4 regions of the Bradyrhizobium arachidis genome follow, and region 3 is predicted to be linked to each of the others. Evidence: predicted binding sites of a transcription regulator. Region 3 holds the regulator's gene; each other region holds the start of a gene.
What was found. Region 3 encodes LexA, which represses DNA repair genes until DNA is damaged. Its sites were predicted from a motif close to TGTTCNNNNTGTGTTCNG; they were not measured.
Positions count from the first base shown of each region.

Region 1 (7,516 bases), 3.2 Mb from region 3:
CCTGCGGCCGCAGCAGGCCGCGCGCGATCAGCGGCGAGCCCGGATAAGCCTTGAGCTCGCCCTTCGGATTGAAGGCGCGGACGATGTCGAGATAGGGTTTCGTCAGCGCCGCGGTCTCGTTCGACAGACGCGCCTGCATCAGCCGCGCGATGCCGGTCAGCCACTCGCCGCCGCGCCGTGCCTCATCGCTTTCGAGATCGTAGAGACCGGCGCCGGCATGGGTGTCGATGACGCGGAACGCCCCCGGCTTGTCCTGCAGGTAGGTGAGAATGCGCGCGAGCACGATGTGCTTGATGACATCGGCGAAGTTGCCGGCGTGGAAGGCGTGGCGGTAGTTCATGGCGCAGAGTTACGACATCGCGCGATGAAAGTAACTGCCGTCATTCCGGGGTGGTGCGTTAGCACCGAACTATGGTGCGCAATTGCGCACCTGAGAATCTCGAGATTCCGGGTCCGTGCTAACGCACCATCCCGGAATGACGACGAGAGCGTTGTGCCTCAACCGCCCCTGATCGGCGGCATCGTCACCTGGTCGCGGCGGCAGGCGCGGCGGTCGGTTTCCTCGCAGGCGCGGAATTGCAGATCCTTGCTGAGGCAGATGCGCACTTCGGATAGCCGCGTCCGGTTGCAGGTGACCGAGACGGCGGCATTGCTCAGGCCTGGATTGGCCCTGATGAAGGCCTCCTCGACCTCCGCCGGCGCCACGGTCTTGGCCTGCGACAAGTCGAGATACTCGGCCGGAATCTTGATCGCGGCGCGCGCCTTGCGGATCGTCTCGAAATAGCTGCGGCCTTCGAGGCCCGAGCAGGTGCCGTGCTTGTCCCACTCGTTGAAGATCAGGCCCGGCGCCGGCATCAGATCGAGCATCGAGGAGACGATGTTGCGGTTCAGCCGCGGCGCCGGCCGCTGGCAATATTCGGGGAAACCGCTCTCATATTGCGGCCACAGGCCGTGCACCACGAAGGCGTAGGGCCGTCCGCTGCACTGGATCTGGGAGCGGCCGCCGCGCTCCGCCGCCTCCTCGCAGAACGAGGGCGACCATGACAGCGATAGCACATAGAAATCGAATTCGCCGGGCGCGTTCTGCCGCTTGTCCTGGGCCTTGGCGCCGCCGGCCAGCATGACCAGCCCGGCAGCCAGGGTCAGCGAGATCATCAGGCGGGAGAACGAATGCAATCTGGAATGAAACATGGCGACGCCCCTCAACTAGACTGTGCAGTCAGCCTAGCAGGCGATAAGAACATTTCAAGAACAAAATTGATGCGAGCCACGTTCGGCCGCTTGATCGGGCCGAATCAGGCTTCTCGAATTACTGTCTGGCGGCGCGGCAGGCCGGATTGTAGGCCCAGTTGCGGTCGAGCCCGACCACGCACCATTCGACACCATTGCCGTAGCCGGCAAAGCCGCCGTCCTCGACGATCGAGAAATGCACCTTGCGCACCTTGCCGTCGTTGAGCATGGCATCGCCGGTGCAGTAGCGGCGCGGAATGTTGTCGGACTGCCAGGGCCGGAAGGCGACCTCGTGAACGGCGGCGAAGCCCGTGATCTTCAACGGAGAATTCCAGAACGAGCTTTCCTTCTCCCAGAACTGGCTGGCGATCGTCGGCAGCGCCCTGTCGCAATCGGCGACGGCGCCGTCATAGCGCGGCCCGCTCAGCCAGAAGTTCAGCTCGAGCGGATTGGCGGCCTTGGCCTCGCCGAGCGACAGCGCTCCGAACATGAGGCCGAACACGGCGGCGAAGCGGAGCGATTTCAGGGAGAGGGCGCGCATGGGCAATCCGGACAGCTGGTCTTGCGAAGGTGGGACGGTGACGCGAAGGCCGGGCGGGGTCAAGTGCAGCGCGGCAACACTTGGCAAGGAGTTGACCGTAAGGGCGCGCCCGGCAGGGCTTCGGTTCTTTTCACTTCCATCCCGGCGCCGTAAACTGCCGCCAACCAATTGGAGTAACGGGAATGCGAATCATTGCGGCCGCGGGCCTTCTCGCCCTGGGTATTTTGGCGAGCCAGTCGGCGCGTGCTGACCTCCTTCCGGTCCCGCCGTTCAAGGGGAACGACACCGGCGGCATCATCGCCTATTCGATGGCGACGCAGGTCGATGCCCGTCAGGTCGCGGTCGATCACTGCGCGCGCTACGGCAAGGTCGTGAAATTCCTCGCGGTCCAGGCCTATGAGGGCGGCTACATCTCGTTCTCCTGCCGCTGGGTGCCCTATGGCGCCGCCGAACGGCCGATCCGCACGCTGTACTGAGGCGTCGGCCTAGCGCCGCCTCTCTCAAGCCGGGAGCCTCCAACATGACGCGCAAACTCGCTTTGCTCGGCTCAAGCCTTTGCCTCGTCCTGTCGGCGGGCGCAGCCAGCGCCGACGACCTGCCGGTGCGCAAGGCCGGTCTCTGGGAAATGAAGATGGTCAGGAGCGGCTCGGCAATGCCTGAGATGACCATGCAGCACTGCACCGACGAGACTGTCGACAAGGAGATGAGCAACAACGTCTCCCCGATGGCCAAGCAGATCTGCTCCAAGCAGGACATCAAGAAGACCGCGACCGGCTATGTCAGCGATTCCGAGTGCAACGTCGCCGGCATCAGCACGACCTCGCATGCCGAGATCACGGGCGATTTCAACTCGGCCTACACTGTGAAGACCTCCTCGCACGCGCAAGGCGGCGCTGCCGGTGCCGCGGGCCGCGATACCTCCATGACGTTAGAGGCGAAGTGGCTGGGCGCCTGCAAGCCGGACCAGAAGCCCGGCGACATCGTGATGCCCGGCGGCTTCAAGATGAACGTGCGCGACGTCGATAAGCTGAAGGCGCTGCTGCCGAAATAGGGCTGTCGTCCTTCCCCTCTCCCCTTGTGGGAGAGGGTGGCTCGCCGCGAAGCGGCGAGACGGGCGAGGGGTCTGTCTCCGCGGCGCCAGCTACACCGGGATCCTCACGCTCGCTCTCAATCCCCCCATCGGGCTGTCGCCGAGCGTGATGTCGCCGCCATGGGAGCGGGCGATGTCGCGGGCGATCGCCAACCCCAAGCCGGTACCGCCTTCGTCCTGGTTGCGGGCGTTGTCGAGCCGCAGGAACGGCTTGAACACTTCTTCGCGTAAATGCACCGGGATACCCGGGCCGTCGTCGTCGACGGTGACGGTGAGATAGCGGTGATCGCGCTGGCCGTTGATGGCGATCGCCTTGCCGTAGCGCGCGGCGTTGGTGACGAGGTTGGCGAGGCAGCGCTTGAACGAGGCCGGCTTCACCGTCACCACGGGCAGGCCGTGGAACGCCACGGTCGCGGTGTGGCCGTGGCGCTCGGCGTCGCTGCGCAGCTCTTCGAGCGCCTGCGCCATGTCGGTCGGCTGCGACTGTTCGCCGGAATCGCCGCGGGCAAATGCGAGGTAATCCTCCAGCATCATTGACATCTCGTCGACGTCCTTCCGCATGCCCTCGAGCTCGGGATTCTCGCCGATCAGCGCCAGCTCGAGCTTGAAGCGGGTCAGGATTGTGCGCAGGTCATGGCTGACGCCGGCGAGCATCGCGGTCCGCTGCTCCATGGTGCGCTCGATGCGCGACTTCATCTCGATGAAGGCGACCGCCGCGCGCCGCACCTCGCGCGCGCCCCTGGGTCTGAAGTTCGGGGCTTCGCGGCCCTTGCCGAAACTTTCCGCCGCGTCGGCAAGGCGCAGGATCGGCTTGATCTGGTTGCGCAGGAACAGCACTGCGACGATCAGGAGGATCGAGGATGTGCCGACCATCCAGAACAGGAAGATCTCCGAGTTCGAGGCATAGGCCGCACTGCGCTGCGCAAACACGCGCATCACGGCGTCATCGAGCTGGATACGGATCTCGACCAGGTTGGAGCGGCCGACCGTGTCGATCCAGAACGAGCGGCCGATCTGGCGGCCGAGCTGCACCGACAGCGTCTGGTCGAGCAGCGAGAAGAACGGTTTCGGTCCCGGCGGCGGCATGTCGCCGGCGGGCAGGAAGTCGACCACGAGGCCGAGGCGCTGCTGCGCGATGCGGCGGATCTGGTCGCGGTCCTTGTCCTGCGGATAGCCCTTGTAGACATCGATCAGCGCGGCGATGTCCTGCACCACCGCGGCCGACAGGCGGCGCGTCACCGTGTTCCAGTGCCGCTCCATGAACACGAAGGCGACGACCGATTGCAGGATCACCATCGGCACGATCATGATCAGCAGCGCGCGGGCATAGAGGCCGGTCGGCATCCAGCCCTTGAACGCATTGCCCATCCAGCCATTGGCGGCCGAGACGCGGCCGGCGGCGCTCTTGAGCAGCGTCAGGCCGGTATCGATCGTGCTCATCGCTCGCGCTTCACTGATTTATGGCGAGGCCACCAGGCGGTAGCCGATGCCCCGCACCGCCTGGAGGAACAGCGGATTGGCGGGATCGGTCTCGATCTTGCGCCGGAGGCGGTTGATCTGCACGTCGACGGCGCGTTCGTTGACGCTGCCATTGCCGGTCAGCGCGCTGCGCGGCACGGTCTCGCCCGGTGTCTCCGACAGGATCCGCAGCATCTCGCGCTCGCGGTCGGTGAGGTGGATGACCTCCTCGCCCTGGCGCAATTCGCCGCGTTCGAGATGGTAGACATAGGGGCCGAACGCGATCTTCTCGACCGCTGCGGTTTGCGGCGGCGGGGCTGCGCGCTTGAGGATGTTGTTGATGCGCAGCGCCAGCTCGCGCGGCTCGAACGGTTTTGCCACGTAATCGTCGGCGCCGATCTGCAAGCCTTCGATGCGGGCTTCCGCCTCGTGCCGCGCGGTCAGCATCACGATCGGCACCGAGGACGAGGTCCGGATGAAGCGGGCGAGATCGAAGCCGGTTTCGCCGGGCATCATGACGTCGAGGATCAGCAGATCGAAATGCAGACTCATCAGCTTTGAACGCGCGTCGCTGGCGCTGGCGGCGGTCGAGACGCGGTAGCCTTCGGCCGCGAGGAAGCGCGACAGCAGATCGCGGATGCGGCGGTCGTCATCGACCAGCAAAAGATGCGGGGCGTCGTCGGCCGGTTGCACCGGCGGTCGGGCGAGCGTGGCAGCGAGCGGCACGGTCACTCCTTGCTGTCTTGATTGACGGAAGCGAAGATCGTCTCCAGCACCTTGTCCGGATCGTCGCGGTCGATCATCGCGCGCAGGAAACGCTTGACGGTCTCGGCGTCCTGCGGCGCCATCTCGGCGAGCGCTTTCGTGATCCGTGTGGTCTGGAGCCCGGCGAGCTTCTGCACCAGCGCCTCGCCCTTGGGCGTCGCGTAGAGCAGGCGCTGGCGGCGGTCATTGTCGCCTGTCTTCTGCACGATGTAGCCCTCGTCGAGCAGCTGCTTGAGCACGCGGCCGAGCGATTGCTTCGTGATCCTGAGGACGTCGAGCAGGTCGGCAACCTTCAGGCCGGGATAGCGATAAACGAAATGCATGACCCGGTGATGGGCCCGGCCGAAGCCGAACGCCTCCAGCTCCTGGTCGGGATCGCCGACGAAATCGCGATAGGCGAAGAACAGCAGCTCGATGATATCCCAGCGCAAATTGCCTCCGTCGCCTACGGCTGGCCGCGGCTCGGCGGCGTCTTGAGAGGGAGTTGCGAAATTTATGTCAGGCATATTGACTTATCTTGGGTTCAATGTTACAAAACGATCGACCCGCACGAAACTTTAGATCGTTTCGTGTCGGGTGGCATCGAAGCAGAACGGCCGGAGTGAGCCGGACAGGCGGCGACGGCCGGAGCAGATCTACCGTGCGATTGTCGAGCGGCATTTCGGCAAAACATACTGGACTTCCGCCTTCCGCAAAAGCATGTCCTCGGCGACATGCTGGCCACGGAAACCGGCCGTAACATGGCTGGCGGCGGTCCGGCCAGTAACCCAATCAAGCCAGCCGGGCCCGGAAGCGGGCAGGCGGGCGCCAAAGCAGCGCCGCGACCGGCAGCGGGAGGCAAGGACATGAGCATGAAATTCGACATCCAGCCCGCATCCAATCCCACGCCAGAGAAGGACCGCGTCGCCAAGCTGGTGGACCCCGGCTTCGGGCGGGTCTTCACCGATCATATGGCTGTGGTCCGCTACAACCAGGCCAAGGGCGGCTGGTACGAGGCGAAGATCGAGGCGCGCGCCAACTTCCAGCTCGATCCGGCCGGCGCCGTGCTGCACTACGCCCAGGAAATTTTCGAGGGCCTCAAGGCCTACAAGCGCGACGACGGCGGCGTGAACCTGTTCCGTCCCGACGCCAATGCGCGCCGTTTCAAGGACTCCGCCGATCGCATGGCGATGGCGCAGCTGCCTGAGGACGTCTTCATCGAAGCGGTCGAGCAGGTCGTGCGCATCGACCGCGCCTGGATGCCGGGCGGCGAGGGCAGCCTTTACCTGCGTCCCTTCATGATCGCGAGCGAGACCTTCCTCGGCGTCAAGCCGTCGTCCGAATACATCTTCGCGGTGATCGCTTCGCCTGTTGGATCCTACTTCAAGGGCGGACCCGCGCCGGTCTCGATCTGGGTCTCGGAGAATTACACGCGCGCCGCCATCGGCGGCACCGGCGCCGTCAAGTGCGGCGGCAATTATGCCGCGAGCCTGCGCGCCCAGGCCGAAGCGATCCAGCACGGCTGCGATCAGGTCGTCTTCCTCGACGCGGTCGAGCGCCGCTACATCGAGGAGCTTGGCGGCATGAACGTGTTCTTCGTGTTCGACGACGGCTCGCTTTCGACGCCGCCGCTCGGCACCATCCTGCCCGGCATCACCCGTGACTCCATCATCAAGCTCGCCCGCGATGCCGGCAAGACCGTGCGCGAGGAGTCGTACTCGCTCGACCAGTGGCGCAAGGATGCGGCCTCGGGCCGCCTGAAGGAAGCGTTCGCCTGCGGCACCGCAGCCGTGATCTCGCCGATCGGCAAGGTGCGCTCGGTGAGCGGCGATTTCGAGATCTCGGGCGGCGCCGCCGGCCCCGTCGCCATGGGCCTGCGCAAGCAGCTCATCGACATCCAGTACGGCCGCACCAACGATCCGCACAACTGGATCCGCAAGGTGTCGTGAGACCAAGTTGCGCGTTCCCCTCTCTCGCGCGGGAGAGGGGAAATGCGCAAGGTTTGTGGCTTATTGCGCACTGAACGTGCTGCTGCCGACAAGCGACAAAGCCAGGACACAACAAGCATCCTGGACATCGCGATCATGGCAACAAAACTCTCCCAGCCGCTGAAGTGGGCCGTTCTCGCCGCCATCACCGGCGTCTCCGTGTTCGGCATCCTCACCATCGGACCCACGCCGGAAGTCGTCGCGCAAGACCGCTCGCCGATCGTCGACGTGCGCACCACCGACCCCGAGATGAACGCCGCGATCGCGCGCGCCCGCGGCACGCTGCCGACGTTCTGGGCCTCTTATGACGCGCCAAAATCGTCCGAGACCGGCCATTCCCTGAAAGTACGCTTTTCGACCCGCAAGGGCGGGGAGCACATCTGGATCGCGGAGGTGAAGAAGCTGCCGAACGGGGCCTATTCGGGTTTCTTCGCCAACGAGCCGCGCGACCTGCCCGGCAAGCAC
Region 1 covers NZ_CP030050.1:8,822,092-8,829,607, reverse strand. Annotated here, with positions in the region: gene WN72_RS41705 (23S rRNA (adenine(2030)-N(6))-methyltransferase RlmJ) at 1-340, opposite strand, end outside; gene WN72_RS41700 (ribonuclease T2 family protein) at 499-1,191, opposite strand; gene WN72_RS41695 (hypothetical protein) at 1,310-1,771, opposite strand; gene WN72_RS41690 (hypothetical protein) at 1,954-2,247, shown strand; gene WN72_RS41685 (DUF3617 domain-containing protein) at 2,292-2,822, shown strand; gene WN72_RS41680 (ATP-binding protein) at 2,913-4,301, opposite strand; gene WN72_RS41675 (response regulator) at 4,320-5,051, opposite strand; gene WN72_RS41670 (MarR family winged helix-turn-helix transcriptional regulator) at 5,048-5,590, opposite strand; gene WN72_RS41665 (branched-chain amino acid aminotransferase) at 5,930-7,012, shown strand; gene WN72_RS41660 (YegJ family protein) at 7,148-7,516, shown strand, end outside.
Region 1: a site for LexA is predicted at 1,237-1,254, ahead of WN72_RS41700 (ribonuclease T2 family protein). Genes of this name have one in related genera too.

Region 2 (7,516 bases), 2.9 Mb from region 3:
CGGCAAGATGGGATCATGGGACTGGGACTGGATCAACGGCGACTGGATGTGGGACGAGGGCCAGTTCCGCATCTTCGGCGTGACGCCGGAGACCTTCAACGTCACATCGGCGAACATCCAGGCGCTGCTGCACCCGGATGACATCGATCGGTTCGGCGATGCGGTTGCGGCATTCAACACCGGCGCGCGTGCCTATGAAGGGGAATTTCGCGTCAACCGTCCCGACGGCGAGGTGCGCTGGTGCGTCGGCACGGCGGCCGCAACGCTGGACCACGCCGGCCGTGTCGTGCGGGTGAGCGGCGTCACGGTTGATATCACCGAGCGCAAGCGGGCCGAGGAACGGCAGAATCTGCTGGCGCGGGAGGTCGATCATCGCGCCAAGAACGCGCTGGCGCTGGCGCAATCGATCGTGCGCCTGACCCGGGCCGACGAGGTCAAGGCCTATGTCAACGCCGTCGAGGGCCGCATCAACGCGCTGGCGCGCGTGCATACGATCCTGTCGCTGTCGAGCTGGCAGGGCGCCGAGCTCTCCAGGCTGATCGACGAAGAGCTTGCGCCCTATTCGCTCGGCGGCCAGATCAAGCTCGCCGGTCCCGAAGTTCAGTTGCTGCCGGCCACCGCCCAGACGCTGGCGCTGGCGCTGCACGAGCTTTTCACCAATTCGGCAAAGTATGGCGCGCTCTCGACGCGGTCCGGGCGGCTCATGATCGGCTGGCAGGTCGAGGACGACCTTCTCAAGCTGACCTGGGAGGAATCCGGCGGCCCGCTTGTCAGGACGCCGAAATCGCGCGGGTTCGGCACGCGCAGCCTGCTTGCCAGCGTCGAGTCCCAGCTCGGCGGACAGGCGCAATTCGATTGGCGAGCGGAGGGCCTGTTGTGCCGCCTGGACGTGCCGCTGACACGCAAGTCTGCGGCGACGACGGCACCCGGCAAGTTCGAGGCGGCCGGCTCCGTCGAATTGCAGCGCGCATCCGGTTAGCCCGACGCCGCGCTGGTCCTGCGCTGTGCCGTCTGCGGTTCGCGAGCGATGCGCCCCTCAAGCCAGGCTTCCGTTCGGGCCAGATCGCGCAGCGCCTTCGCATAGCGGCGGGCCGCGCTTCGCTCCGCGCCGCGCGGCAACTGGCGTGCCTTGCGCAAGATGTCCGCGGCCGCGTTGCGATAGGCCAGCGAGCGGTAAAGAAAAACTACCTTACCCATATCGAATGTTCCTGTGTTGCTGGCCCATATCCTCGCAAGCCCGGCATGAACGTCGGATGAAGCGCGCGACGGAATTCCTTGATCCGGATGGAACCAAAGAACGTCTCGCGCGTTTGCCTGCTGGATTCGGGACGCAGTTCCATGCGCGCGAAAAAGTCATCGGATCTGATTTCTCCCACTGGCATCATCAAGCTGATGACGCATGCGATGATGGGCGCAGCCCTCGGCCTCGCCTTCAGCCTCGCGCTCATCCTGTCCAATCCAGCGGTCGCCAATCTCTTGAATGACGGCGGTCGCCAGGCCGTCATCGTCTTCACCCTCACACTCGTGACGACCTTCGCGATCGGCGCGACACTCACCGGCGTCGTGTTCATCCTCGCAGAGGACAAGCAATCTTGAAGCTTGCGTGAAGCGAGCGAAATCTTTGTTGGGAACTCCTGCGACGGACGGCGGTTGGCAGCCTGCGTCATTTTAACTCAGGGAGTTCCCCCGCATGAAGACGACCAAGCTCGCTCTCGCCATGATGCTGGCAACCGGCCTTGCAGCCGCCCCGTTCGCCGCGCAGGCCAAGTCGCACAAGGCCAAGCATGGATCCTCGATGTCATCGTCGCAGACCACCGGCGCCAACACCAAGCCCTCCAAAGGCCCCGACGCCTCCGGCCAAGGCGGTTCTGGCCCGGGCTCCGATCAGGGCGGCACGATGACCAAGGGCGGCATGAGCAAGTAAGCTCAAATAGCTTCGGCCGCATCTCAAACAAAAGCCCCGCGGCAACGCGGGGCTTTTCGTCGAAACAGTGCAGCAAAGGTCAGGCAGCGCTGCGCTGGACGTGACGACCTTCCTTCACCTCTTCGATGATCTTGGCGCTGAAGGCGTCGAGGTCGCCGGGGTTGCGCGAGGTGATGACGCCCTGATCGACGACGACTTGTGAGTCTTCCCATGTCGCGCCGGCGTTGATGACGTCGGTCTTGATCGACTTGTATGACGTCATCTTGCGACCCTTGGCGATGCCGGTCTCGATCAGGAGCCAAGGCGCGTGGCAAACGGCAGCGACAATCTTCTTGGCGTTGAATATCTCCTTGATGAAGGACAGCGCCTTCGGCTCGACGCGCAAGAGATCCGGATTGATCTGGCCGCCGGGCAGCACGACCGCGTCGTAGTCGTTGCTGGAAACCTGGTCGAGCGTCTTGTCGACCTTCACCGGACGTCCCCAATCTTTCTTGTCCCAGCCCTTGATCTCGCCCGCCGCGAGCGAGACGACGTGGACCGTCGCGCCAGCCTGCTTCAGGCGATCGCGCGGCACTTCCAGTTCCGATTGCTCGAAACCGTTGGTGGCGAGAATGGCAATCGTCTTGCCCTTGAGATCCATGGAACGCTCCATCGCTATGAGAGGAGCCCGGTCAATCGGTCGAACCGGCTTCCGTTCCGAGCAACCGGCGGCATCTCACGGGGATGTGCGGCTTGCCGCAGCGGCCTGATGGCGGTCAAGTCATGACCACACCGGGCGCTAAAGCGCGATGAGATTTGGATGAATCGTCATCGCGCTTTAGGTTGTTGTTTACGCATGATCTTTCCGGAAAACCGCTTCGCACTTTTCCGGATCATGCTTTAGCGCCACATCGTCGGTGCGCGGACCAGAGCATCTCGCGCAGCCTGTTTAGATCCTCGATCGAGCGGCGATCTGTTTGCGCGGCCTCACGCAGCCGCGTGGCGACACGCTCGCGCGTCGCCAGTTCGGAGAGAGGAAGCCCGGCGCAGACGTCGTCCAGCACGGCCTGTATCAAAGCGGCCATTTCGGCATCGTGCATCGGCGAGCTCCAGCGTGTCGCGTAGCGCGCTCGCTTTAGCTGCGTCGGATGTCAGGGATGTTAAACGCGCCCCACAGCATTGGCTTTCACGAGCTGGTCGAGCTGCGCGCGCTTGCGCGCAATCAGGAGCTGGGCCGCAGCATCATCCAATCCCTCGCGCTGCAATTGCCGGATCGCGGAGCCGAGCTCGAGGATTTCGGCGCGCAGTCTTAGAATCCGGTACGTGTCCGGGTCTTCCTCCACCGCGCGCCTCCGAACTCTCAGCGGCGCGCGATGGCGCGCACCGGATTGACGGCTGTCTTCACGGGACGGAGGCGCACCCGGTCGCGGACATCAGGCAGGACGTCGCCACCGCCGGCGGCCTTCCATTCGCCGATCAGCAGATTGATCCTCCGGCGCAGATCCATCTGCGCCAGAGCCTTTTCGGTGCAGTCGCGATCGCGATTGACGAGGTCGCGGACGGACGCCTCGATATCGGCCATCTCCAGCCTCAAGGCGCTGATTTTACGTCGAATTTCATTAATTCTGTTGTCCATGGCTTGTTAGAACAAAATAAGAACATATAGTCAAGTCACGAATTCAGGATGGAGCAGCGACATGCAGGTTCAGGGTAAATACGACGCAAAGGCTTTTCTCATGGAGCAGATGACCCGCGCGCAGGGGCTGAGGCTGAAGCGGCTCAGCGAGGAGGCCTACCAGCCGGCGCAATACGATCGGGATCTGTCCTCCGCTGAAGCTGCGCGCCGCATCCGCGCGCTGGAGGCGGAGATCGAGCTCGCGAATTCTTTCTAGGCAGCCGGAACGTTCCGCGCTTTGGGAACCATGCTTGTGTCCAATGGTTTTTCCCCGGCCAAGGGAGAGAATGCATGGCACGCAAGGCAAAGAAACGCCGTTACTCGCGTAGCGCCGGCAGCGATGTCGAGAGCGAGATGCGGCGCTACAAGAAGGGCACTGCGAAGAGCGGACGCGGCGGTCGTGGCGGGCGCGTGAAGAGCCGCAAGCAGGCGATCGCGATCGGACTGTCGAAGGCGCGCAAGAAGGGCAAGAAAGTCCCGAAGAAGGCATCGAAGCGCAAGACGTCCAAGAAAAAGACGTCCAGGAAGACGTCTAAGAAGTCATCCAGGAAATCATCCAAGAGGTCGTCGAAGCGCAAATCCTCCTAGCGCTCGCGCCAATCCGTGTCAGATCATGCTGCCGGGCATGAAGCAGCGGATCGAAATCCCGAACGCGGTCTTCACCGGCCACACCATGGTGCGGCCGGCCCGGTTCGGCTCGGTGATGACGGCTTCATCCGGCACCTCGACCCACTGCCCGTCGAGACGCACGCGATAATGCCCGTTGTGCGACTCCCAGTCGGGATCGGCAACGGCAAAACCATCCGCATCCGAACAGCACGGGCCAAGATGGCTGCGCAGGCTGTCGAACCATGGCTTGAGGGGGGAGTCGGCGTAACGGCCGTCATCACGCCCGAGGGCGTTTCCGCTCCACAGCACCAATGGCGCCACAAGCAACGCACGCCTCAGCGAGAGCTTCAATCGATCCATGTTCGGCACCGATCAAATGCGAACCACCGACCGGTTCCAAAAGCGGCTGGCAGTTCGAAGGTCCACGCTTGCAACTGGCTCGGCGGCTCCGTTGCCGCCAAGCAAATATACGACTCGGAACAGTGATCAGCGAACACGGCTTTTTCGGACGAACCGGGTCATCGTCCCTGCCGTTAACGAGAATGTTATCAGATATCCCGCGGTAATTCTGAAGGCGAACAGAAAAGGCGGCCCGAAGGGCCGCCTTTGGATTTGGTCCGGTCGACGTTCGCCTTACGCGAGGGGCACCGCGACGAAGCGGGTCGCCTCCGCGCTCTTGACCTGCAACAGCACGCTGCGCTTGCCGGAGGACTTCGCCTGCGCCAGCTCCGAGCGGACGTCGCCGACATTGGCAACGGCCTTGCCGCCGACATTGAGGATGACGTCGCCGGTCTGGATGCCGCGCTGCGCCGCAGGCCCTTGCGGATCGACCTCGGTGACGACGACGCCCTTCTGGCCGGCGCCCTGCACCTCGCCGGCCGGAGCCAGGCTCAGCCCGAGGCGCGGCGTGCCGGCGTCCGGCTGCACCTTGTCCTCGCCGGTCTTGCCTTGGGCCTGCCGCTCGTTCGGCAGCTCGCCGAGCGCGAGCGTCACCGTCTTGGCTGCGCCCTTATGGAAGACGTCGAGCTTCACCGAGGTGCCGGGCGCCAGCGTGGCGATGGTGCGGGCGAGATCGCGGGAGTCCTTGATCGCGGTGCCGTTGACGGCGGTGATGACGTCGCCGGCCTCGATGCCGGCCTTCGCCGCCGGGCTGCCGTCCTGCGGATTGTCGACGATCGCGCCGCGCGCTTCCTTGAGGCCGAGGCTGTCGGCAATGTCCGACGTCACCGGCTGCACCTGCACGCCGAGCCAGCCGCGCGTCACCGCACCCTTGTCCTTGAGCTGCGCGACGACGAGCTTCGCGGTCGAGGCCGGAATGTCGAAGCCGATGCCGACCGAGCCGCCGGAGGGCGAGAAGATCGCGGTGTTCACGCCGATCACGTTGCCGCTCATGTCGAAGGCCGGACCGCCGGAGTTGCCCTTGTTGATGGGCGCGTCGATCTGGATGAAGTCGTCATAGGGGCCGTTGCCGATGTCGCGGCCGCTGGCCGAGACGATGCCGGCCGTGACGGTGCCGCCGAGGCCGAAGGGATTGCCGACCGCGACCACCCAGTCGCCGATGCGCGGCTTCTGGTCGGAGAACTTGACGAACGGGAAGTCCTTCTTGCCGTCGACCTTGATCAGCGCGAGATCGGTCTTCGGATCCGTGCCGACCACCTTCGCGGTGTAGACCGTGCCGTCATCCATCGTCACCTGCACGGATTCGGCATGGTCGACGACGTGGTTGTTGGTCACGGCATAGCCGTCGGCGGAGATGAAGAAGCCGGAGCCTTCGCCGGTGATGACCTGGTGGCGCTGGCGCGGCATGCCGTTCATGCCGGGGCCGCGGAAACCGAACTGCCGCGAGAACTGGTCGAACGGCGAATCCTCGTCCGAATCCATCCGGTTCTGCTGCATCATCGCGCTCTTGTCGTTGTCCTGGTCGATCTTGACCCGCACCGAGATGACGGCGGGTTTGACCTTGGCAACGAGATCACCGAAGCCCTGCGGCGTCGCGGCGCCTTCCGCGGCCTGGGCCGGCGCGACGAAGGAGTTGACGCCGAATTGCGAGGAAACGGGAGAGGCAGCGAGCACGGCCACGCCGAGCGCGGCCACGGTGCCGAGCAGCGCGAGGCGGCGCGGCTTCAGGATTTTGCGGGGGGTGTCGGAATTGACGCGATCGTTCATGTCGAAATGTCCATGTTGGGTAAGTCGCCTTGAACCCAACATGGACATCGTCACCTTACGACGTCCCGTCCGTCCGATTAAATCTTGGCAAAGAACGGCGCAGCAGAAGAGCTGCACCATGCCGTCGAGCGATCACACGCCCTTGTCGTTCGGATTGGTGACCGCATCCTTGAGCGGCGTCGGCATCGGGAAGTTCAGGTTCACATTCTTGGGCGGAATGGGTTTTGTGAACCATTTCGCGTAGAGTTCCGCAAACTCGCCGCCCTTCATCATGGCGACCAGCGTCTTGTCGATCAATGCCTTGAACTCTGGATCGCCCTTGCGGATGATCAGCCCGTAAGGCTCGGTGCGCAGGCTGTCGTCGATGATCCGCCAATTGTCCGGCGTCTGGCTGCTGGCGATGAGTCCCGCGAGCAGGATATCGTCCATGACGAAGGCGTCGCTGCGGCCGGTCGTGAGCGCCAGGAACGACGCGGCATGGTCCGGCGACAGCACCTGCTTGAAGCCGAAATTCTTCTCCTGGCTGCGTGCCAGCAGCAGGGTGATCGAGGTCGAGCCGGTGGTGAGCGCGACCGGCTTGTCCTTGAGATCCTCGAACGTCTTGATCGGCGCATCCTTCCGGACCACGGCGCGAATGCTCGAGACGAAGATGGTGTTGCTGAAGGCCACCACCTTCTGGCGCTCCAGCGTGTTGGTGGCGGGACCGCAGACGATGTCGATGGTTCCATTCTCGATCAGCGGGATCTGCGTGCTGAGCTGGATCGGCTGCAGCCTGGTCTGAAGCGCCGGCAGCTTGAGCTCGTCCTTCACCGCATCGACGATCCGCGCGCAGAGATCCATCGCAAAGCCGACCGGCTTCTGGTTCTGGTCGAGATAGGAGAACGGGACCGAGACGTCGCGATGGCCGAGCCGGATCTCGCCGACCTCCTTGATCTTCGCCAGCGTCCCAACCGGCGTCTGAGCCTGCGCGGGCGCCGTCAGCGCGGTCAAAAACATCAGCGAATACCACAGGCCCTTCATCACGCCACTCCTAGTTTGGATACAATCTCTCAATATTTTATACGACATATTGCATAATCCGCAAACAGATTTTATACAATCTGGGTCAAGCTAACCGCGACGGGGTGCCGGATGAAATCGGGAGCAGTGGCAAAGCAGCGCAG
Region 2 covers NZ_CP030050.1:2,802,300-2,809,815, reverse strand. Annotated here, with positions in the region: gene WN72_RS13000 (HWE histidine kinase domain-containing protein) at 1-979, shown strand, start outside; gene WN72_RS12995 (hypothetical protein) at 976-1,197, opposite strand; gene WN72_RS12990 (hypothetical protein) at 1,339-1,596, shown strand; gene WN72_RS12985 (hypothetical protein) at 1,691-1,924, shown strand; gene WN72_RS12980 (type 1 glutamine amidotransferase domain-containing protein) at 2,004-2,564, opposite strand; gene WN72_RS12975 (hypothetical protein) at 2,797-3,003, opposite strand; gene WN72_RS12970 (hypothetical protein) at 3,064-3,246, opposite strand; gene WN72_RS12965 (hypothetical protein) at 3,264-3,485, opposite strand; gene WN72_RS12960 (DUF3072 domain-containing protein) at 3,601-3,795, shown strand; gene WN72_RS12955 (DUF6496 domain-containing protein) at 3,870-4,166, shown strand; gene WN72_RS12950 (hypothetical protein) at 4,185-4,547, opposite strand; gene WN72_RS12945 (Do family serine endopeptidase) at 4,821-6,353, opposite strand; gene WN72_RS12940 (transporter substrate-binding domain-containing protein) at 6,486-7,373, opposite strand; gene WN72_RS12935 (GntR family transcriptional regulator) at 7,485-7,516, shown strand, end outside.
Region 2: a site for LexA is predicted at 3,547-3,564, ahead of WN72_RS12960 (DUF3072 domain-containing protein). Genes of this name have one in related genera too.

Region 3 (7,516 bases):
GCATCGCGCTGTACTTCGCGGCCGATCATGAGCCGGTGCTGTGGGTCGTTGCCGCCACCGCGGTCGCGCTCATCTGTGGTGCGGTCCTGTTGCGGCGGAGCCGGTGGTTTGCGCCTGCGCTCCTGATCGCGACGGTCGCGGCCGGCCTGGCCGTGGCGACCTGGAAGACGGCGCGTATCGCGCACACGGTGCTGGCAAAGCCGCTCTATTCGGTCTCGCTGTCGGGCTTCGTCGAGACCCGCGACATCCGCGAGCGCACCGACCGTTTTGTCCTTCGTGTTACCGCGATGGAGGCGCAGCGCAGTGATGTAAAACTCGAGCGCGTGCGCTTGTCGGTGCGCAAGGGGACCGCGCCCGAGGTCGGCAGCTTCGTGCAGCTGAAGGCGCGGTTGTTGCCGCCGATCTCGCCGGTGCGACCCGGCAGCTACGATTTCTCGCGCGACCTGTTCTTCCAGGGCATCGGCGCCTCCGGCTTCGTGATGGGCGCGATCACGGCGTCCGTGCCACCGGATACCGGTGGCCTGCGGCTGCGCTATGCCGCGTTCATGCAGGGCCTGCGCGATGCGATCGACGCGCGCATCCGCGCGACGCTCGAGGGCGACAATCGCGCCATCGCGACGGCGCTGCTGACCGGTCGGCGCGATGCGATCTCGACGCCCGTCAATGACGCCATGTTCATCTCGGGGCTGGGGCATGTGCTGTCGATCTCCGGCTACCACATGGCGGTCGTCGCCGGCGTCGTGTTCTTCGCCGTGCGCGCGCTGCTGGCCTTGATTCCGCGGCTTGCGGCCGGCTTCGCCATCAAGAAATGGTCGGCGGCCGCGGCACTGGTCGCGGCGGCGTTCTATCTGCTGCTGTCGGGCGCGGAAGTCGCGACGCAAAGATCGTTCTTCATGACGGCGGTGGTGCTGATCGCAGTGATGGTCGACCGCCGGGCCATCACGTTCCGCACGCTGGCCGTGGCAGCGCTGATCGTGCTCGCGGTCGCGCCGGAAGCACTTGTGCATCCGAGTTTTCAAATGTCCTTCGCCGCGACGCTGGGACTTGTTGCGCTGGTGCAGATCGGCATGCCCAATTTGTTTGCCTCGCCCGATCATTCCACGACCGCGCGGATCGCGCTGTGGGGCGGGCGCGAGATCGCGATGCTGTTCCTGGCCTCGCTGATCGCGGGGCTTGCGACCACGCCCTACGCCGCCTTCCACTTCCACCGCGTCACGCCGTTCGGCGTGCTCGCCAATCTCGGCGCCATGCCGGTGGTCTCGGCGCTGGTCATGCCGGCCGGGCTATTGAGCCTGCTTGCGGCACCGTTCGGGCTCGACGGCGTGTTCTGGTGGCTGATGGGGATCGGCATCGACTGGATGATCGCAGTCTCGCGCTGGGTGGCGGGCTTGCCAGGCGCGGTCGGCCGCATCCCGGCCTTCGGCATAGGCCCGCTGATCGCGGCGAGCCTCGGGGTCATCGTGATGGGTTTGTTGCGCACGCCGCTGCGCTGGTCCGGCGCCGTGGTGCTGCTGGCGGCGATCCTCTGGGGCCTCGCGGCGCGCCAGCCCGACATTCTGATTGCCGGGGACGGCCAGAGCGTCGCGGTGCGGGGCAGGGACGGGCGCCTGCATCTGATCAGGGCCAGCAAGGACGGTTTTCTGCTCAAGGAGTGGCTCGCCGCCGACGCCGATGCGCGCGAGGCCGGCAGTGCCGCATTGGCTGACGGCGGGTCATGCGACGAGGCCGGCTGCGTCACGCCGCTCGCCGACGGGCGGCTGGTGGCGCTGTCCCTTCGGATCGACGCGCTGGCGGATGATTGCAGTCGCGCTGCACTGGTGGTGACGGCAAGGCCCGCGCCGCCGGATTGCGCGGCGATGGTGGTCGACCGGCAGCGTCTTGCCGCACAAGGAGCGCTCGCCCTGACACATCGCGGCGACGGCTTCGCGGTCCAGGCAGTGAAGGCGAGGGGCACGGACCGTCCATGGTCGCCGGCGATCGCGAGCGAGGCTGATTTCGGGACGAGCCTTGCGCCGCAGGCGGCGACGCTCCGCAACCGGGACGCAACGCCGTCCGAGGCCGACTTGCAGGCCGATGACTGAGCAGATCGGCTACAAGTACCAGGCCAGCACGGCGTCGAGTCCCGCACCTCCGATCACCGGTAGCGCCACCATCCGGCTCAGTCCGGCTGTTTGGGCCTCGGAGCCGGAGATCGAGCCGTCATGCGCGAGATCGTCATTGAGCGCGGGCATGCCGGTGGCCCAGGCGCCGCCGATGCTGCCCTCGCTCCTGGCGATGGATTTGTTCGCATAGAGCGCGGAGAGGTCGGTCTGCGCGCCACAATCGCCGGCGTGGAAGACCAGCGCCGAACGAATCTCGTTCGGCACCCAGATCTCGAAGCGCCGCGCAATCGGCGTTGCCTGCGCGGAGAGGAATGTCAGAACCCAGGTCTTCTCAGTGCCGGCTCGGTAGGGGATGCCGACGCCGAGGTTGATCCCGACTTCGGCCGCGTCCTCCCAGCGCAGAAAGCTCTTGGCGTTGTGCAGGTCCTTGATGATCAGCGGCAGGCCCGCTTTCCAGGTGCGTCCGGGCAGGCCGAAGCCGCGCGGAAACCTGGTGTGGCGGGAGTTGAACTCGAACATGTCGGCGGTGCCATAGTAGCCGTCGACGAGCCTCATCTCGTGGGACGTATCGGCGTCGTTGTGCCAGAGCTCGATGGCGCCGACATGCGCCTCGTCGTCGCCGCAGAACAGCACCATCACCGCTTGCAGGAATTCGCCTGCAAAGACCGGCACCGCGACGCCGCAGGTGAGACCGGCTGCAAGGGCTTGGTCGGTCCGTTTGAAATAGGAGTTGGCGAATTTGGTGAGGATCACCGGGTGGCCGGACGCCCAGGCCTTGCCGGGGAGCCCCTCGTCATATCCGAAGTGCAGATCTTCGCTCACAGCCCTGAACGCGGACAGCCCTTCGCCGTAGAGGCCGCCGCCGAATTCCAGACGCATGCGCGTCCTGTCGGGCACCCAGAGTTCAACGACACGAATGAAGGTTTTCATCGAGTCCGTCCGCCGTCCCAAGCCGGAACAGCATCGGCCATTTGCCTGTGAAACGGACGTTCAAAATTCAGGCAGCGCCGCGCAAACTTCGTGCGACGGGAAGGTGGGATATCGAGAGACACAAACAACACCACGTCGCCGGCCGCGGCCGGCGATGGCGATCTCAATTCCGGGCTCCGACCTGGCGGCCGGGGATATCTGCTTCAACCGATCGGCAGACGCGGCGTTGTCGGGCGGTTCTCGGCACTGACCTGCGGCTTGTGCTCGCGCTCGCCGAGCGGCTGGGTCACGGGCAGTTGCAGCACGGTTGCCTGCTGGCCTTCGACGAGCTGAGTCACCAGGACGTATTTGCCGTCGGGGAATTCGATCGCGTCATGATGGCGATCGGGAATGTGCGGATCAATCTTGCCGAACTTGCCGACACGCGAGTTGACGGTGCGCGTCCAGATCCAGCGATTGTCGTAGCGGACGTTGTCGGCGAAGGCGAGCTCCGTTCCCGGCAGCAGGCAGACCGCGACGGTCGGATCGGCCGCGGAGGCAAAGCCGCGCGTCGAGGTGCCGCGGAACGTTGTCGTCACGATCGTCTCGCCGACCTCGGCAGGGCGCGATGCGACGGCATGCAGGCTGTAGTCACACATCGTGGGTGCTCCTCATGCGGAGATAGCAACCCGCGCCTCTGTCTTACGAGGCGCAGGCCTCTATCAGAGTGGAAGCATCATAGCGTCTGCCCGGTTATAGGCAAATCTGCGGCTCGCTGCCGCAGCGTGCGATCACATTATCTTTCCCGAATCCCCCGGGAACAAAGCCTGCTTTCGTGCATTCGGTGGGCGTATCAGTGGCCAGCCGGCGCCGACCAACCGGAGTATGGCCAGACCGGTTGTGATGGTTGCGTGAGCGCATTGCGCGCGTTGCGGACTTGCTCGCTCATGGTCGTTTCCTTGGCCGTCTCCTTACGGACATGGCGGTGCGATGGTGCGGCAACGGCTTGCGATGCTGATGCTGCGATCAGCGCCGCTGCTACTGTGCTCAGGATGATCTTGCGCATGACATCTCCTCCAACCTTCGAAAGCCGATCCGGAGCGGTGCTGCTTCGTGCGGCGTGGCGAGGATGTAGCGCTAGAGGAGGGGCCGGATAATCTGCGCGAAACCAGAAAGACTATCCAGCGGGAGCGGACAATCATCCGCTCCGATCTCTGGTCGGCGATGCCGATCGAAGCGCGCGGACAGCGCGCTTAGTACTTGCGGTATCAGTACTTCCGATAAAGCCCGATCAGCTTGCCCTGAATCTTGACCCGGTTCGGCGGCAGGATGCGCACCTCATAGGCCGCATTGGCGGGCTCGAGCGCGATCGAGGCGCCGCGGCGGCGGAAGCGTTTCAAGGTCGCTTCCTCGTCGTCGATCAGCGCCACCACGATGTCGCCGGTGTCGGCGCTCTCGTTGCGCTGGATCAGCGCCATGTCGCCGTCGAGGATGCCGGCTTCCACCATGGAATCGCCGCGCACTTCGAGCGCGTAGTGCTCGCCCGAGCCGAGCATATCGGGCGGGACGCTGATGGTGTGGCTGCGGGTCTGCAACGCCTCGATCGGCGTGCCGGCCGCGATCCGGCCCATCACCGGCACCGCGACGGGACGCTCGCCCTCGTCCGCAGGCGGGCTGGAGGTCGTGCGGACCTTGCCGAGATTGCCCTCGATGACGCTCGGCGTGAAGCCGCGGCGATTGCCGGCGGCCGCCTGCAGCTCGGGCAGCTTGATCACCTCGATGGCGCGGGCGCGGTTGGGCAGGCGGCGGATGAAGCCGCGCTCCTCGAGCGCGGTGATCAGGCGATGGATGCCTGATTTCGAGCGCAGATCGAGCGCGTCCTTCATCTCGTCGAAGGAGGGCGGTACGCCGCTTTCCTTCAGTCGCTCGCTGATGAACCGCAGGAGCTCGTACTGTTTGCGCGTTAACATCTCGACCAAAATCCCCCGGTTGATGTCGTTCGATTCCGAGACGCTGAATTCAGCGATAAGCCGCTGCATGCTCGAAACAAATCATGAACGGACACTATATGTTCGATACATGTTCCGCAACTGCTTAATTTACCGTGAACGCGACAAAGTTCGCGTCACGCGTGTGGCCAGCGCGTTCAGACCGGCAGGCGCAGCACCTCGCAAGGTGTGCCGGCTTCGGCCTTCGGCGCGAACGGCGCGCGCACGAGAAGTGCCTGTGCCGCAGCGAGATTCGCAAGCAGCGAGGAATCCTGGTGATTGACGGGAAGGGCGATCAGCGTGCCGTCGTCGCGCGTCTCCAGGCGTGCGCGCAGATAATCTTCGCGCTGGTCGTTGGCGCCGACGTCGCGGCCCAGCACCGCGCGCTCGCGGCGATGGTGAATCACGGAGCGGCCCGACAGCGCCCGAATCAGCGGCACCATGAACAGGAAGGCGCACACATAGGATGACACGGGATTGCCGGGCAGGCCGATCACGCGCATCGCCGCCAACCTTCCATGCATCATCGGCTTGCCGGGCCGCATCGCGATCTTCCAGAACGTCATCGCGGTGCCCTCGGCCTTCAGCGCCTGCTGGACCAGATCGTGGTCGCCGACCGAGGCGCCGCCGGTGGTGATCAGGATGTCGGCGCCGCTCGCGCGGGCGCGGCGTATGCCCGCGGTGGTGGCGTCCAGGGTATCGGCGGCAACACCGAGATCGACGGTATCGGCGCCCTCGCTGCGGGCGAGCGCGTGCAGGGCATAGCCGTTGGAATAGACGATCTGGCCGGGGCCAGGCGTGGTGCCCGGCATCACCAGCTCGTCGCCGGTGGCGAGAATCGCGACCTTCGGGCGGCGGTGGACGGGTAGAAACGGGTGATTCATGCCGGCGGCGAGCGCGAGGTCGCGCTCCGTCAGCCGGATGCCCTTGCGCAGCAGCACGTCGCCCTCGCTGAAATCGACGCCGGCGGGGCGGATGTGTCGTCCCGTCACGGCCGCTTCCTTGATCGTGATGCGCCTGCCGTCCGCAACCGTGTCCTCCTGGATCACGATCGCGTCTGCGCCGTCGGGAACGACGCCGCCGGTGAAGATCCGCACGGCTTCGCCGGCGCCGACCGATCCTGCAAACGGCCGCCCCGCCGCGACCTCGCCGATCACGGTAAGCTGGGAATCGATCTTGGCGGCGTCGGCCGCACGCACCGCATAGCCATCCATCGCCGACATCGCCTGCGGCGGCTGGGTGCGCCGCGCCGCGACGTCGTGGGCAAGCACGCGCTGGAAGGCCTGGTCGAGGGCGAGCATTTCTTCAGGCAGCGGCTCTGCGCCGGCAAGCACCGCGGCAAGCGCGTCAGAAACCGGCATCAGGGCCACGGGTGAAAACTCCAGCTGCGCCCGTTCGGGCAAATCGGCGGCGAGAGTTCTAGCCGAGTGCAGGCGCAGAGGCAAAAAGGCGATCACGCAGGATGATTCATCCTGCGTTGTCCGCTCTGCAGTGAAGGATAGACGTCAAGTCCGCCGCGGCATGATCCAGAAGGCGAGACAGACCGGGACGAGGATGGCCATGGCGAGGACGAGAAGGACGAGTGCCACGGCCAGCATCGGTCAACTCCCCGGCTGCTCGTCCGGACTGACGTCCGGCGCTTTGGGACTCTGATCCTTGTCGGGCAGCGGATCGGCCTGCGATTTCAGGTCGGCGGCCTTGCTGATCAGCTTGGCGGAGAGCTCAGAATCCGAGGTGGTTCTGGCGTATTTCATCAGCAGCGAGGCCTGCTTGGTGAGGTAGGTTTTGCCCAACACGACGATAAGCCTGATGTAGAATTCCCAACGGACTCATGAGTCCGGAAGCCGGTATTCGTTCCGGGAACTCCGTACAAAATTGCACAAAGTGATTGGGTTCCTCATTTTGCGCCAAATTAGGTCCAGCACCGGCGCGCCCCAGCGACGGGCCGAACCGGCCCCCAACGTCAAACCCCGAGTGCCTTCAAGGCGTTCCCGACATCGGTGGGCGAGGTCACATGCACCGCGGTCAAGCCGCGGGCGCGGGCTCCCTCGATGTTCTCGGCAAGATCGTCGAAGAATACGATCCGGTTGGCCGGCACGCCGATGGCGGCCACGACATGGTCGAAAGCCTCCGCGTCCGGCTTGCGCAGGCCGATGCTGGAGGACAGGTAGACCTCGCGGAAATGGCCGAGCAGGTCGGCATATTCCTTCGAGAAATAGTCCACGTGCGGCCGGTTGGTGTTGGAGAAGGCGTAGAGCGGCATTTGCCGCGCCGCGCGCGGCAACAGCTCGGCAATGTCCGGCATCTCGCCGGCGAAGATCGCGTTCCAGCCCTCCAGGAACTGCGCGTCGGAAATGCCGATCCCGAGTGAGGTGCGCAGCGAGGCGAAATAGTCCTCGTCGCTGATCTTGCCGACCTCGTGCAGCCGGTAGGCCTCGTCGCGCACATAGCGCGCGACGATGGCTTCGGGCTTGCAGCCGGCATGTCCCGCCCAGCAGTCGATCGCCTTGGAGAAAT
Region 3 covers NZ_CP030050.1:5,660,491-5,668,006, reverse strand. Annotated here, with positions in the region: gene WN72_RS26495 (ComEC/Rec2 family competence protein) at 1-2,081, shown strand, start outside; gene WN72_RS26490 (GAF domain-containing protein) at 2,091-3,032, opposite strand; gene WN72_RS26485 (hypothetical protein) at 3,236-3,670, opposite strand; gene WN72_RS26480 (hypothetical protein) at 3,865-4,077, opposite strand; gene lexA (transcriptional repressor LexA) at 4,280-4,981, opposite strand; gene WN72_RS26470 (molybdopterin molybdotransferase MoeA) at 5,158-6,369, opposite strand; gene WN72_RS26465 (hypothetical protein) at 6,601-6,795, opposite strand; gene WN72_RS26460 (HAD family hydrolase) at 6,963-7,516, opposite strand, start outside.

Region 4 (7,516 bases), 130 kb from region 3:
CAGCGGCACGCGCTTGACGTAGCCGGCGTGCGAGACGGTGACGACCATGTCCTCGCGCTGGATCAGGTCCTCGTCCTCGACCTCGCCTTCCTGCTCCATGATCACGGTGCGGCGCGGGGTGGCGAACTCGGCCTTCACCTCGGCAAGCTCGGTCTTGATGATGTCGAGGATGCGCGCTCGGGAGCGCAGGATATCGAGATAGTCGCCGATCTCGCCGGCGAGCTTTGCCAGCTCTTCGCCGATCTCGTCGCGGCCGAGTGCGGTGAGGCGCGCCAGCCGCAGCTCGAGGATCGCCCTCGCCTGCTCCAGCGACAGTCGGATGGTGCCGTCCTCGTTGATGCGATGGCGGGGATCGTCGATCAGCGTGATGATGTCCTCGACGTCGCGCGCAGGCCAGTCGCGCGTCATCAGGGTCTCGCGTGCGGCAGCCGGCGTCGGCGAATGCCGGATCACGCGGATGATCTCGTCGATATTGGCGACCGCGATCGCAAGGCCGACCTGCTCATGCGCGCGCTCGCGCGCCTTGCGCAGCTTGTACTTGGTGCGGCGGGTGACGACCTGCTCGCGGAAGCCGACGAAGATCGTCAGCATGTCCTTCAGGTTCATCGTCTGCGGACGGCCAGAGTCGAGCGCGACGGCATTGACGCCGAAAGAGGTCTGCAGCGGCGTGAACTTGTAGAGCTGGTTCAGCACCACGTCGGGCACGGCGTCGCGCTTGAGCTCGACGACGACGCGGTAGCCGTCGCGATCGGACTCGTCGCGCAGATCGGAGATACCCTCGATCTTCTTTTCCTTGTAGAGCTCGGCGATGCGCTCGACCATCGTCGCCTTGTTCACCTGATACGGAATCTCGGTGATGACGATCGCCTCGCGCTCTTTCCGGACCGTCTCGAACGTGACCTTGCCGCGCATCACGATCGAGCCGCGGCCGAGATGATAGGCGCTGCGGATGCCCTGGCGACCCAGGATGATGCCGCCGGTCGGGAAATCCGGGCCCGGAATGATGTTGTTGAGCTCGTCGATGGTCAGCGAGGGGTTTTCGATCAGCGCGACACAGGCGTCGATGACCTCGCCGAGATTGTGCGGCGGGATGTTGGTGGCCATGCCGACCGCGATGCCGCCGGCGCCGTTGACCAGCAGGTTCGGGAACCGCGCCGGCAGGACCACCGGCTCCCGCTCGGAGCCGTCATAGTTGTCCTGGAAATCGACCGTGTCGTCGTCGATGTCCTCAAGCAGCTTCAGCGCGATCTTGGTCAGGCGGGATTCGGTGTAGCGCATCGCCGCCGGCGGATCGCCGTCGACCGAGCCGAAATTGCCCTGTCCGTCGATCAGGGGCGCGCGCATCGAGAAGTCCTGCGCCATGCGCACCAACGCGTCGTAGATCGCCTGGTCGCCATGGGGGTGGTACTTACCCATGACCTCACCGACGGCACCGGCGGACTTCTTGTGTTTCTTGTCCGGGGTGTCGCCGCGATTGTTCATCGCGTAGAGGATGCGGCGATGCACCGGCTTCAACCCGTCGCGCGCATCGGGCAGCGCACGCGACACGATCACGCTCATGGCGTAATCGAGGTAGGACTTCTTCATCTCCTCGTAGATCGAGACGGGGCGAATGTCCGAGGGTTGCGCCGGCTGGTCGCCGGGCTTGTTGTCGTCGTCAGCCAAGGGGAAATCCGGTGAGGTTTTATCTGGGAATCATATAGCGCATCGCCCCCCCGATAACCACCCTTGCAGGGCCAAGGGAAGCGCTTTTTCCGACTGTTTTTCCAGAGACTTACGCACTCCGCGCCGGTGCTGGAACAAGGCTCGAAATCGGCCGGCGCAAACCGCGCCTTAAGCCCCGAAAATCACCCGGTGCATGATCCGCCCGGGCACCAGCGTGAACAGCCCCGCCACCACCAGGGCACCGGCGAAAATGAAGATCATCATCCGCCGGTGATCGGCGACGCGATGGGTGTGCGCCCGCCACACCGCGAGCGGCAGCACGACGAGCGTGAAGATCGACAACAGATGGATCGGGCTGAACGGCCCGACCAGACGGATCTGGTGGATCCAGAACGACGAGGCGGCTACCGCGACCATCAGGAGGACCCAGATCCAGCCGATGGTCCGGTGCGGCAGCGTGCCCTTGGGCGCGGCGAACTGGACGAGGCCGAGCACGAAGGCGGCCATTGCGGCAAAGGCATGCAGCGGGATCGCTGGAGCGGCCTCAAGCAGCGGCGCGAGGTTCATGCGACGCGTCCTCCGATCGGCGGGAGAGCCATGTAAACAGGATTAACATTAAGTTAATACCATTCACATCATCGCCGGTCAAAGGCTTGAAGCAGCACTTGAGGCAGGCCCGGAAAAACCGAGCCTTGCCCGCCAATTGGTAGGGATCCTGTCGCTTTACGCGAGCGGGCGCCGCTCGTGGAGAGACGCTCGCGAGCCTCAGAACGGGATGTCGTCGTCCATGTCGCTGTTGCGGCCACCGCCGCCAGCGGCCACGGGACGGCGCGGCGCGCTGCTGACGGGGCCCGAGGAGCCGAAATCGCCGCCCGGCTCGTCGCCGAAGCTGCCGCCTCCTCCGCCGCCGCCGCGGCCGTCGAGCATCGTCAGGGTCGAGTTGAAGCCCTGCAGCACGACCTCGGTGGAGTACTTCTCAGCGCCGCTCTGGTCGGTCCATTTGCGGGTCTGGAGCGCGCCCTCGATGTAAACCTTGGCGCCCTTCTTCAGGTACTGCTCGGCGACCTTGCAAAGACCTTCGTTGAAGATCACGACGCGGTGCCACTCGGTCTTTTCCTTGCGCTCGCCGCTGTTCTTGTCGCGCCAGGTCTCCGAGGTGGCGATGCTCAAATTCGCGATCGGCCGCCCGTCCTGGGTGCGGCGGATTTCAGGATCCTTGCCGAGATTTCCAACCAGAATGACCTTGTTGACGCTTCCCGCCATCGCCGCTCTCCACTCCAAATGCCACTGAATTCCGGAACGGCGCGCCCGCGCTGCCGCCTTGTTGAGCCGACCTATACGCTTACGAGCGCCGATCGGCCCGCCACACCCTCGGTTATCCCCACATATAGCATGGGCCCGAATTTTGTTCCAGATTTGTTCCTACTGAAAGATTATGCAACCCAAACGTGCATACCGGAACCCAGTGCCACTGTGCACGTCACAATGAATTGGAACCCGACCGCACGGAAAAACGCTTAACATTCATTAGGTTACTCGCAGACAATTGCCCAGCGACTGTTGCATTCCAGCGACGGATTCTGCCTGCCGGTTGAGCTAAAGTTACGTTGGAATTGTTCATATGGGCGTCGCGCCTGATTGACCGCTTTGGGGACCTCTGGAGCGGACGACACTGGGGAGACTGCAATGAAGAAAATTCTGTTTGGCACAATTGGTATCGTTGCGTTGGGTCTGTCTGCACCTGCGAGTGCAGCGGATCTTGCGGCGCGTCCCTACACCAAGGCGCCGCCGCCGATGGTTGCCACTATCTATGACTGGAGTGGCTTTTACATCGGCATCAACGGTGGCTGGGGTACGAGCCGCAATTGCTGGGACTTCGTGACGCCTGTCGTCGGCACGCTGATCACAGACGGTTGCCATGACGCATCGGGCGGCACGGTCGGTGGTCAGATCGGCTATCGTTGGCAGTCCGCCAACTGGGTGTTTGGCGTGGAAGGCCAAGGCAACTGGGCTGACTTCAGCGGAAACAACGTCAGCCCGACCGCCCCGGCTCAGCAGGACCGTACGCGGATCGATGCCTTCGGCCTGATTACTGGCCAGGTCGGCTATGCCTGGAATAATGTTTTGTTCTACGTAAAGGGCGGTGGCGCGGTCGTGGGCGACAAATACGACCTCATCGTCGGGCCAGGTTTCGTGGGTGCGGGCACTACCTTCGGTTCGGCCCGGGAAACCCGCTGGGGCGGAACGGTCGGCGCGGGTCTCGAATTTGGCTTCGCCCCAAACTGGTCGGTTGGCGTCGAGTATGATCACATCTTCCTCGGCCATCGTAACGTCGATTTCACCTTCGGCGGCGCGTTCGTTCAGACCGAACGCATCGGCCAGGACGTCGATATGGGCCTCGTTCGCGTGAACTATCGCTGGGGCGGCCCGGCCATCGCGAGATACTGATATCCATCTGATATCATTTGGAGATCAAAGGCCGGCCTCGCGCCGGCCTTTTTGCTGGATGCGGGTGGCGCGACAATCTGTCAGCAATTGTGACGTTTTGTGGGTGTCGTGGCTTTTGAGAGACACAACTTGCGGCTTTGGTGGTGTAAGCACGCCGTCAGTTGGACCACAGCGTCCGATGCCCTTCTGCGCGCGGAAGGCAACAACAGAAACTGGGACTGGGATTTTGATTGAGATGAAGAAGGTTTTGTTGGCTTCGGCCTGTTTGTTCGCTCTGGCTGCCCCCGCGTCGGCGGCTGATCTCGCGGCTCGCCCGTACACGAAGGCTCCGGTGGCTGTGGCCTCGGTCTACAACTGGACCGGCTTCTACCTCGGTATCGTCGGCGGCGGCGCCTGGGAAAACGCTTCGGGCGACCCGAAGATGAAGGGTGGCTTCGTCGGCGGCACCGCCGGCTACAACTGGCAGACCGGCAATGTCGTGTTCGGCATCGAGGCCGACGGCGCTTGGGCTGACGTCAGCGCGACGGCGACCGGCGCGACCGTCGTCCCGGGCTTCGGCGTCGTGACCGCGACCGCCACCTCGAAGACCGACGCGATGGGCACGGTGCGTGGCCGCATCGGCTGGGCCGTCAACAACGTCCTGTTCTACGGCACGGGCGGCTACGCCTGGATCGACAACAAGATCACCCTCTCCGCGCTCGGCGTGAGCGCGTCGGACAGCAAGTGGCACTCCGGCTGGACCGTCGGTGCGGGCGTCGAAGCGTTCATCGCGCCGCAGTGGTCGATCAAGGGCGAGTACCTGTATCGCAGCCTCGCTGGCGAGACCTACTTCGCCGGCGCCCTGCCCACCGGCACGCTCAACTTCCACACCGTGCAGGTCGGCGTGAACTATCACTTCGGCGGCCCGATCGTCGCCAAGTACTGATCTCAAGAAGTACTGAGCTTCGTCTCACGACCGACGTCACATCGTCACGAAAGGCCGGCCTCGCGCCGGCCTTTTTGTTTTCGCGCGACCTCGCGCCCAACCGTCATGGAATCGAGAGTGCGGTGTGCATTGCGCCGCTGATTGGCTCCGATGCGTTGGGGAATTGACATGAAGACGTTGGTGCTGGCCTCGGTCAGCTTGCTCGCGCTCGGCGCGCTCGCACCGGCCGGTGCTGCCGATCTGCCGCTGTACAAGGCGCCGGTGGCGCCCGTGCTCGCCTATGACTGGATCGGCGCCTATGTCGGCATCAATGGCGGCGGCGGCCTTGCGCACGCCTGCTGGAGCGTCGTCGCTGTCGCCGGCGTTCCCATCGACCCGGCCGTCGGCGAGGGCTGTCACAATGCGAGTGGCGGCACAGTGGGTGCTCAACTCGGATATCGCTGGCAGAAGGCGCGCTGGGTGCTCGGCGTGGAAGCTCAGGGCAACTGGGCCGACTTCAAGGGCAGCAATGTCAGCTTCGTGCTGGCGCCGCTCAACAACCGGACCACGATCAACAGCTTTGGCCTGTTCACCGGCCAGCTCGGCTACACCGTGAACAGCCTGCTGTTCTACGGCAAGGCGGGCGCAGCCGTCGCGCACGACAGGTACGACGAATTCATTCCGGGCGTTGGCGTCGTGTCCAATACCCTGAGCCAGACCCGCTGGGGCTATAGCGCCGGCTTTGGCGTGGAATACGCCTTCGCGGAGAATTGGTCCGTCGGCGGCGAGTACGACCATCTGTTCCTCGGGCATCACGGCGGCGACCTCGCCAGCGCGATCCTCGTCCCACCCGTGCGTACCGAACGGATCGGCCAGGACATCGATATCGGACTGATCCGCGTCAACTATCGCTGGGGCGGCCCCGTCGTCGCCAAATACTGATCCGCCAAAGACCAATCCCCAAGGGACTCCTCCAGGTCCTGCTTGAATGCGGATTGCCCCCAAGATCCGCATCTAAACGCGAACAAAGGGCCGGCCACGTGCCGGCCCTTTGCCTGTTCCGCGCCCTGCTCCTGCCAGATGCCGCCAGCGCGCCAACAATCCGTTGACGATTCGCAACTGCCTCTGGAAATCCGTCGCCGTTCTTCCTACGTTCGCTGCCATACCCATCGGCGCCGATCCCGGTTCCGGGCGAAGCGTGCCTTTTCGTTGGCGCGATCGCGCGCTTTTGGGATTCCTTGAGGGCAACTCGGATGGATGAAGTGATCAAGGCGAAGCGCCAACAGCAGAACGCGGGCTCGAGCCTGCGCGCAATTACGATCCGTGGCGCGCGCGAGCACAACCTCAAGAACATCGACGTCGAGATTCCCCGCGACAAGCTCGTGGTCTTCACCGGGCTCTCCGGCTCCGGCAAATCCTCGCTCGCCTTCGACACCATCTATGCCGAGGGCCAGCGCCGCTACGTCGAGTCGCTCTCGGCCTATGCCCGCCAGTTCCTTGAGATGATGCAGAAGCCTGACGTCGACCAGATCGACGGCCTGTCGCCGGCGATCTCGATCGAGCAGAAGACGACCTCGAAGAATCCGCGCTCGACCGTCGGTACCGTGACCGAGATCTACGACTACATGCGCCTGCTCTGGGCCCGCGTCGGCGTGCCCTATTCGCCGGCCACGGGCCTGCCGATCGAAAGCCAGACCGTCTCGCAGATGGTCGACCGCGTGCTGGCGCTGCCGGAAGGCACCCGCCTCTATCTGCTCGCCCCGGTCGTGCGCGGCCGCAAGGGCGAGTATCGGAAAGAGCTCGCCGAATGGCTCAAGAAGGGCTTTCAGCGCGTCAAGATCGACGGCACCTTCTACGAGCTGGCCGAAGCGCCCAGCCTCGACAAGAAATTCCCGCACGACATCGACGTCGTGGTCGACCGCATCGTGGTCCGTGCCGACATCGGCCAGCGCCTCGCCGAGAGCTTCGAGACCGCGCTGAAGCTCGCCGAGGGCCTTGCCGTCGTCGAGTTCGCCGATGCGCCCGCAGCCGCGCCTGCCGAGGAAAAGAAGAAGACCGCAAAGATCCACGACAAGAGCGGCCCCGAGCGCATCCTGTTCTCGGAAAAGTTCGCCTGCCCCGTCTCCGGCTTCACCATCCCCGAGATCGAGCCGCGCCTGTTCTCGTTCAACAACCCCTATGGCGCCTGCCCGGCCTGCGGCGGCCTCGGTGTCGAGCAGCATGTCGACGAGGACCTCGTCATCCCCGACAAGGAGCTCGCCATCGGCAAGGGCGCGATCGCGCCCTGGGCCAAATCGTCGTCGCCCTATTACACGCAGACGCTGACGGCGCTCGGCAAGCACTACAAGTTCACGCTGACCACCAAATGGAAGGATCTGCCCAAGAAGACGCAGACCGCGATCCTCCATGGGTCGGGCGAGGACGAGATCAAGTTCTCCTACGAGGATGGCGTCCGATCCTACGACACCAAGAAGCCGTTCGAGGGCGTCATCACCAACA
Region 4 covers NZ_CP030050.1:5,529,265-5,536,780, forward strand. Annotated here, with positions in the region: gene gyrA (DNA gyrase subunit A) at 1-1,665, opposite strand, end outside; gene WN72_RS25850 (DUF2306 domain-containing protein) at 1,834-2,232, opposite strand; gene WN72_RS25855 (single-stranded DNA-binding protein) at 2,431-2,928, opposite strand; gene WN72_RS25860 (outer membrane protein) at 3,352-4,113, shown strand; gene WN72_RS25865 (hypothetical protein) at 4,138-4,434, opposite strand; gene WN72_RS25870 (outer membrane protein) at 4,349-5,038, shown strand; gene WN72_RS25875 (outer membrane protein) at 5,207-5,959, shown strand; gene uvrA (excinuclease ABC subunit UvrA) at 6,271-7,516, shown strand, end outside.
Region 4: a site for LexA is predicted at 6,158-6,175, ahead of uvrA (excinuclease ABC subunit UvrA). Genes of this name have one in related genera too.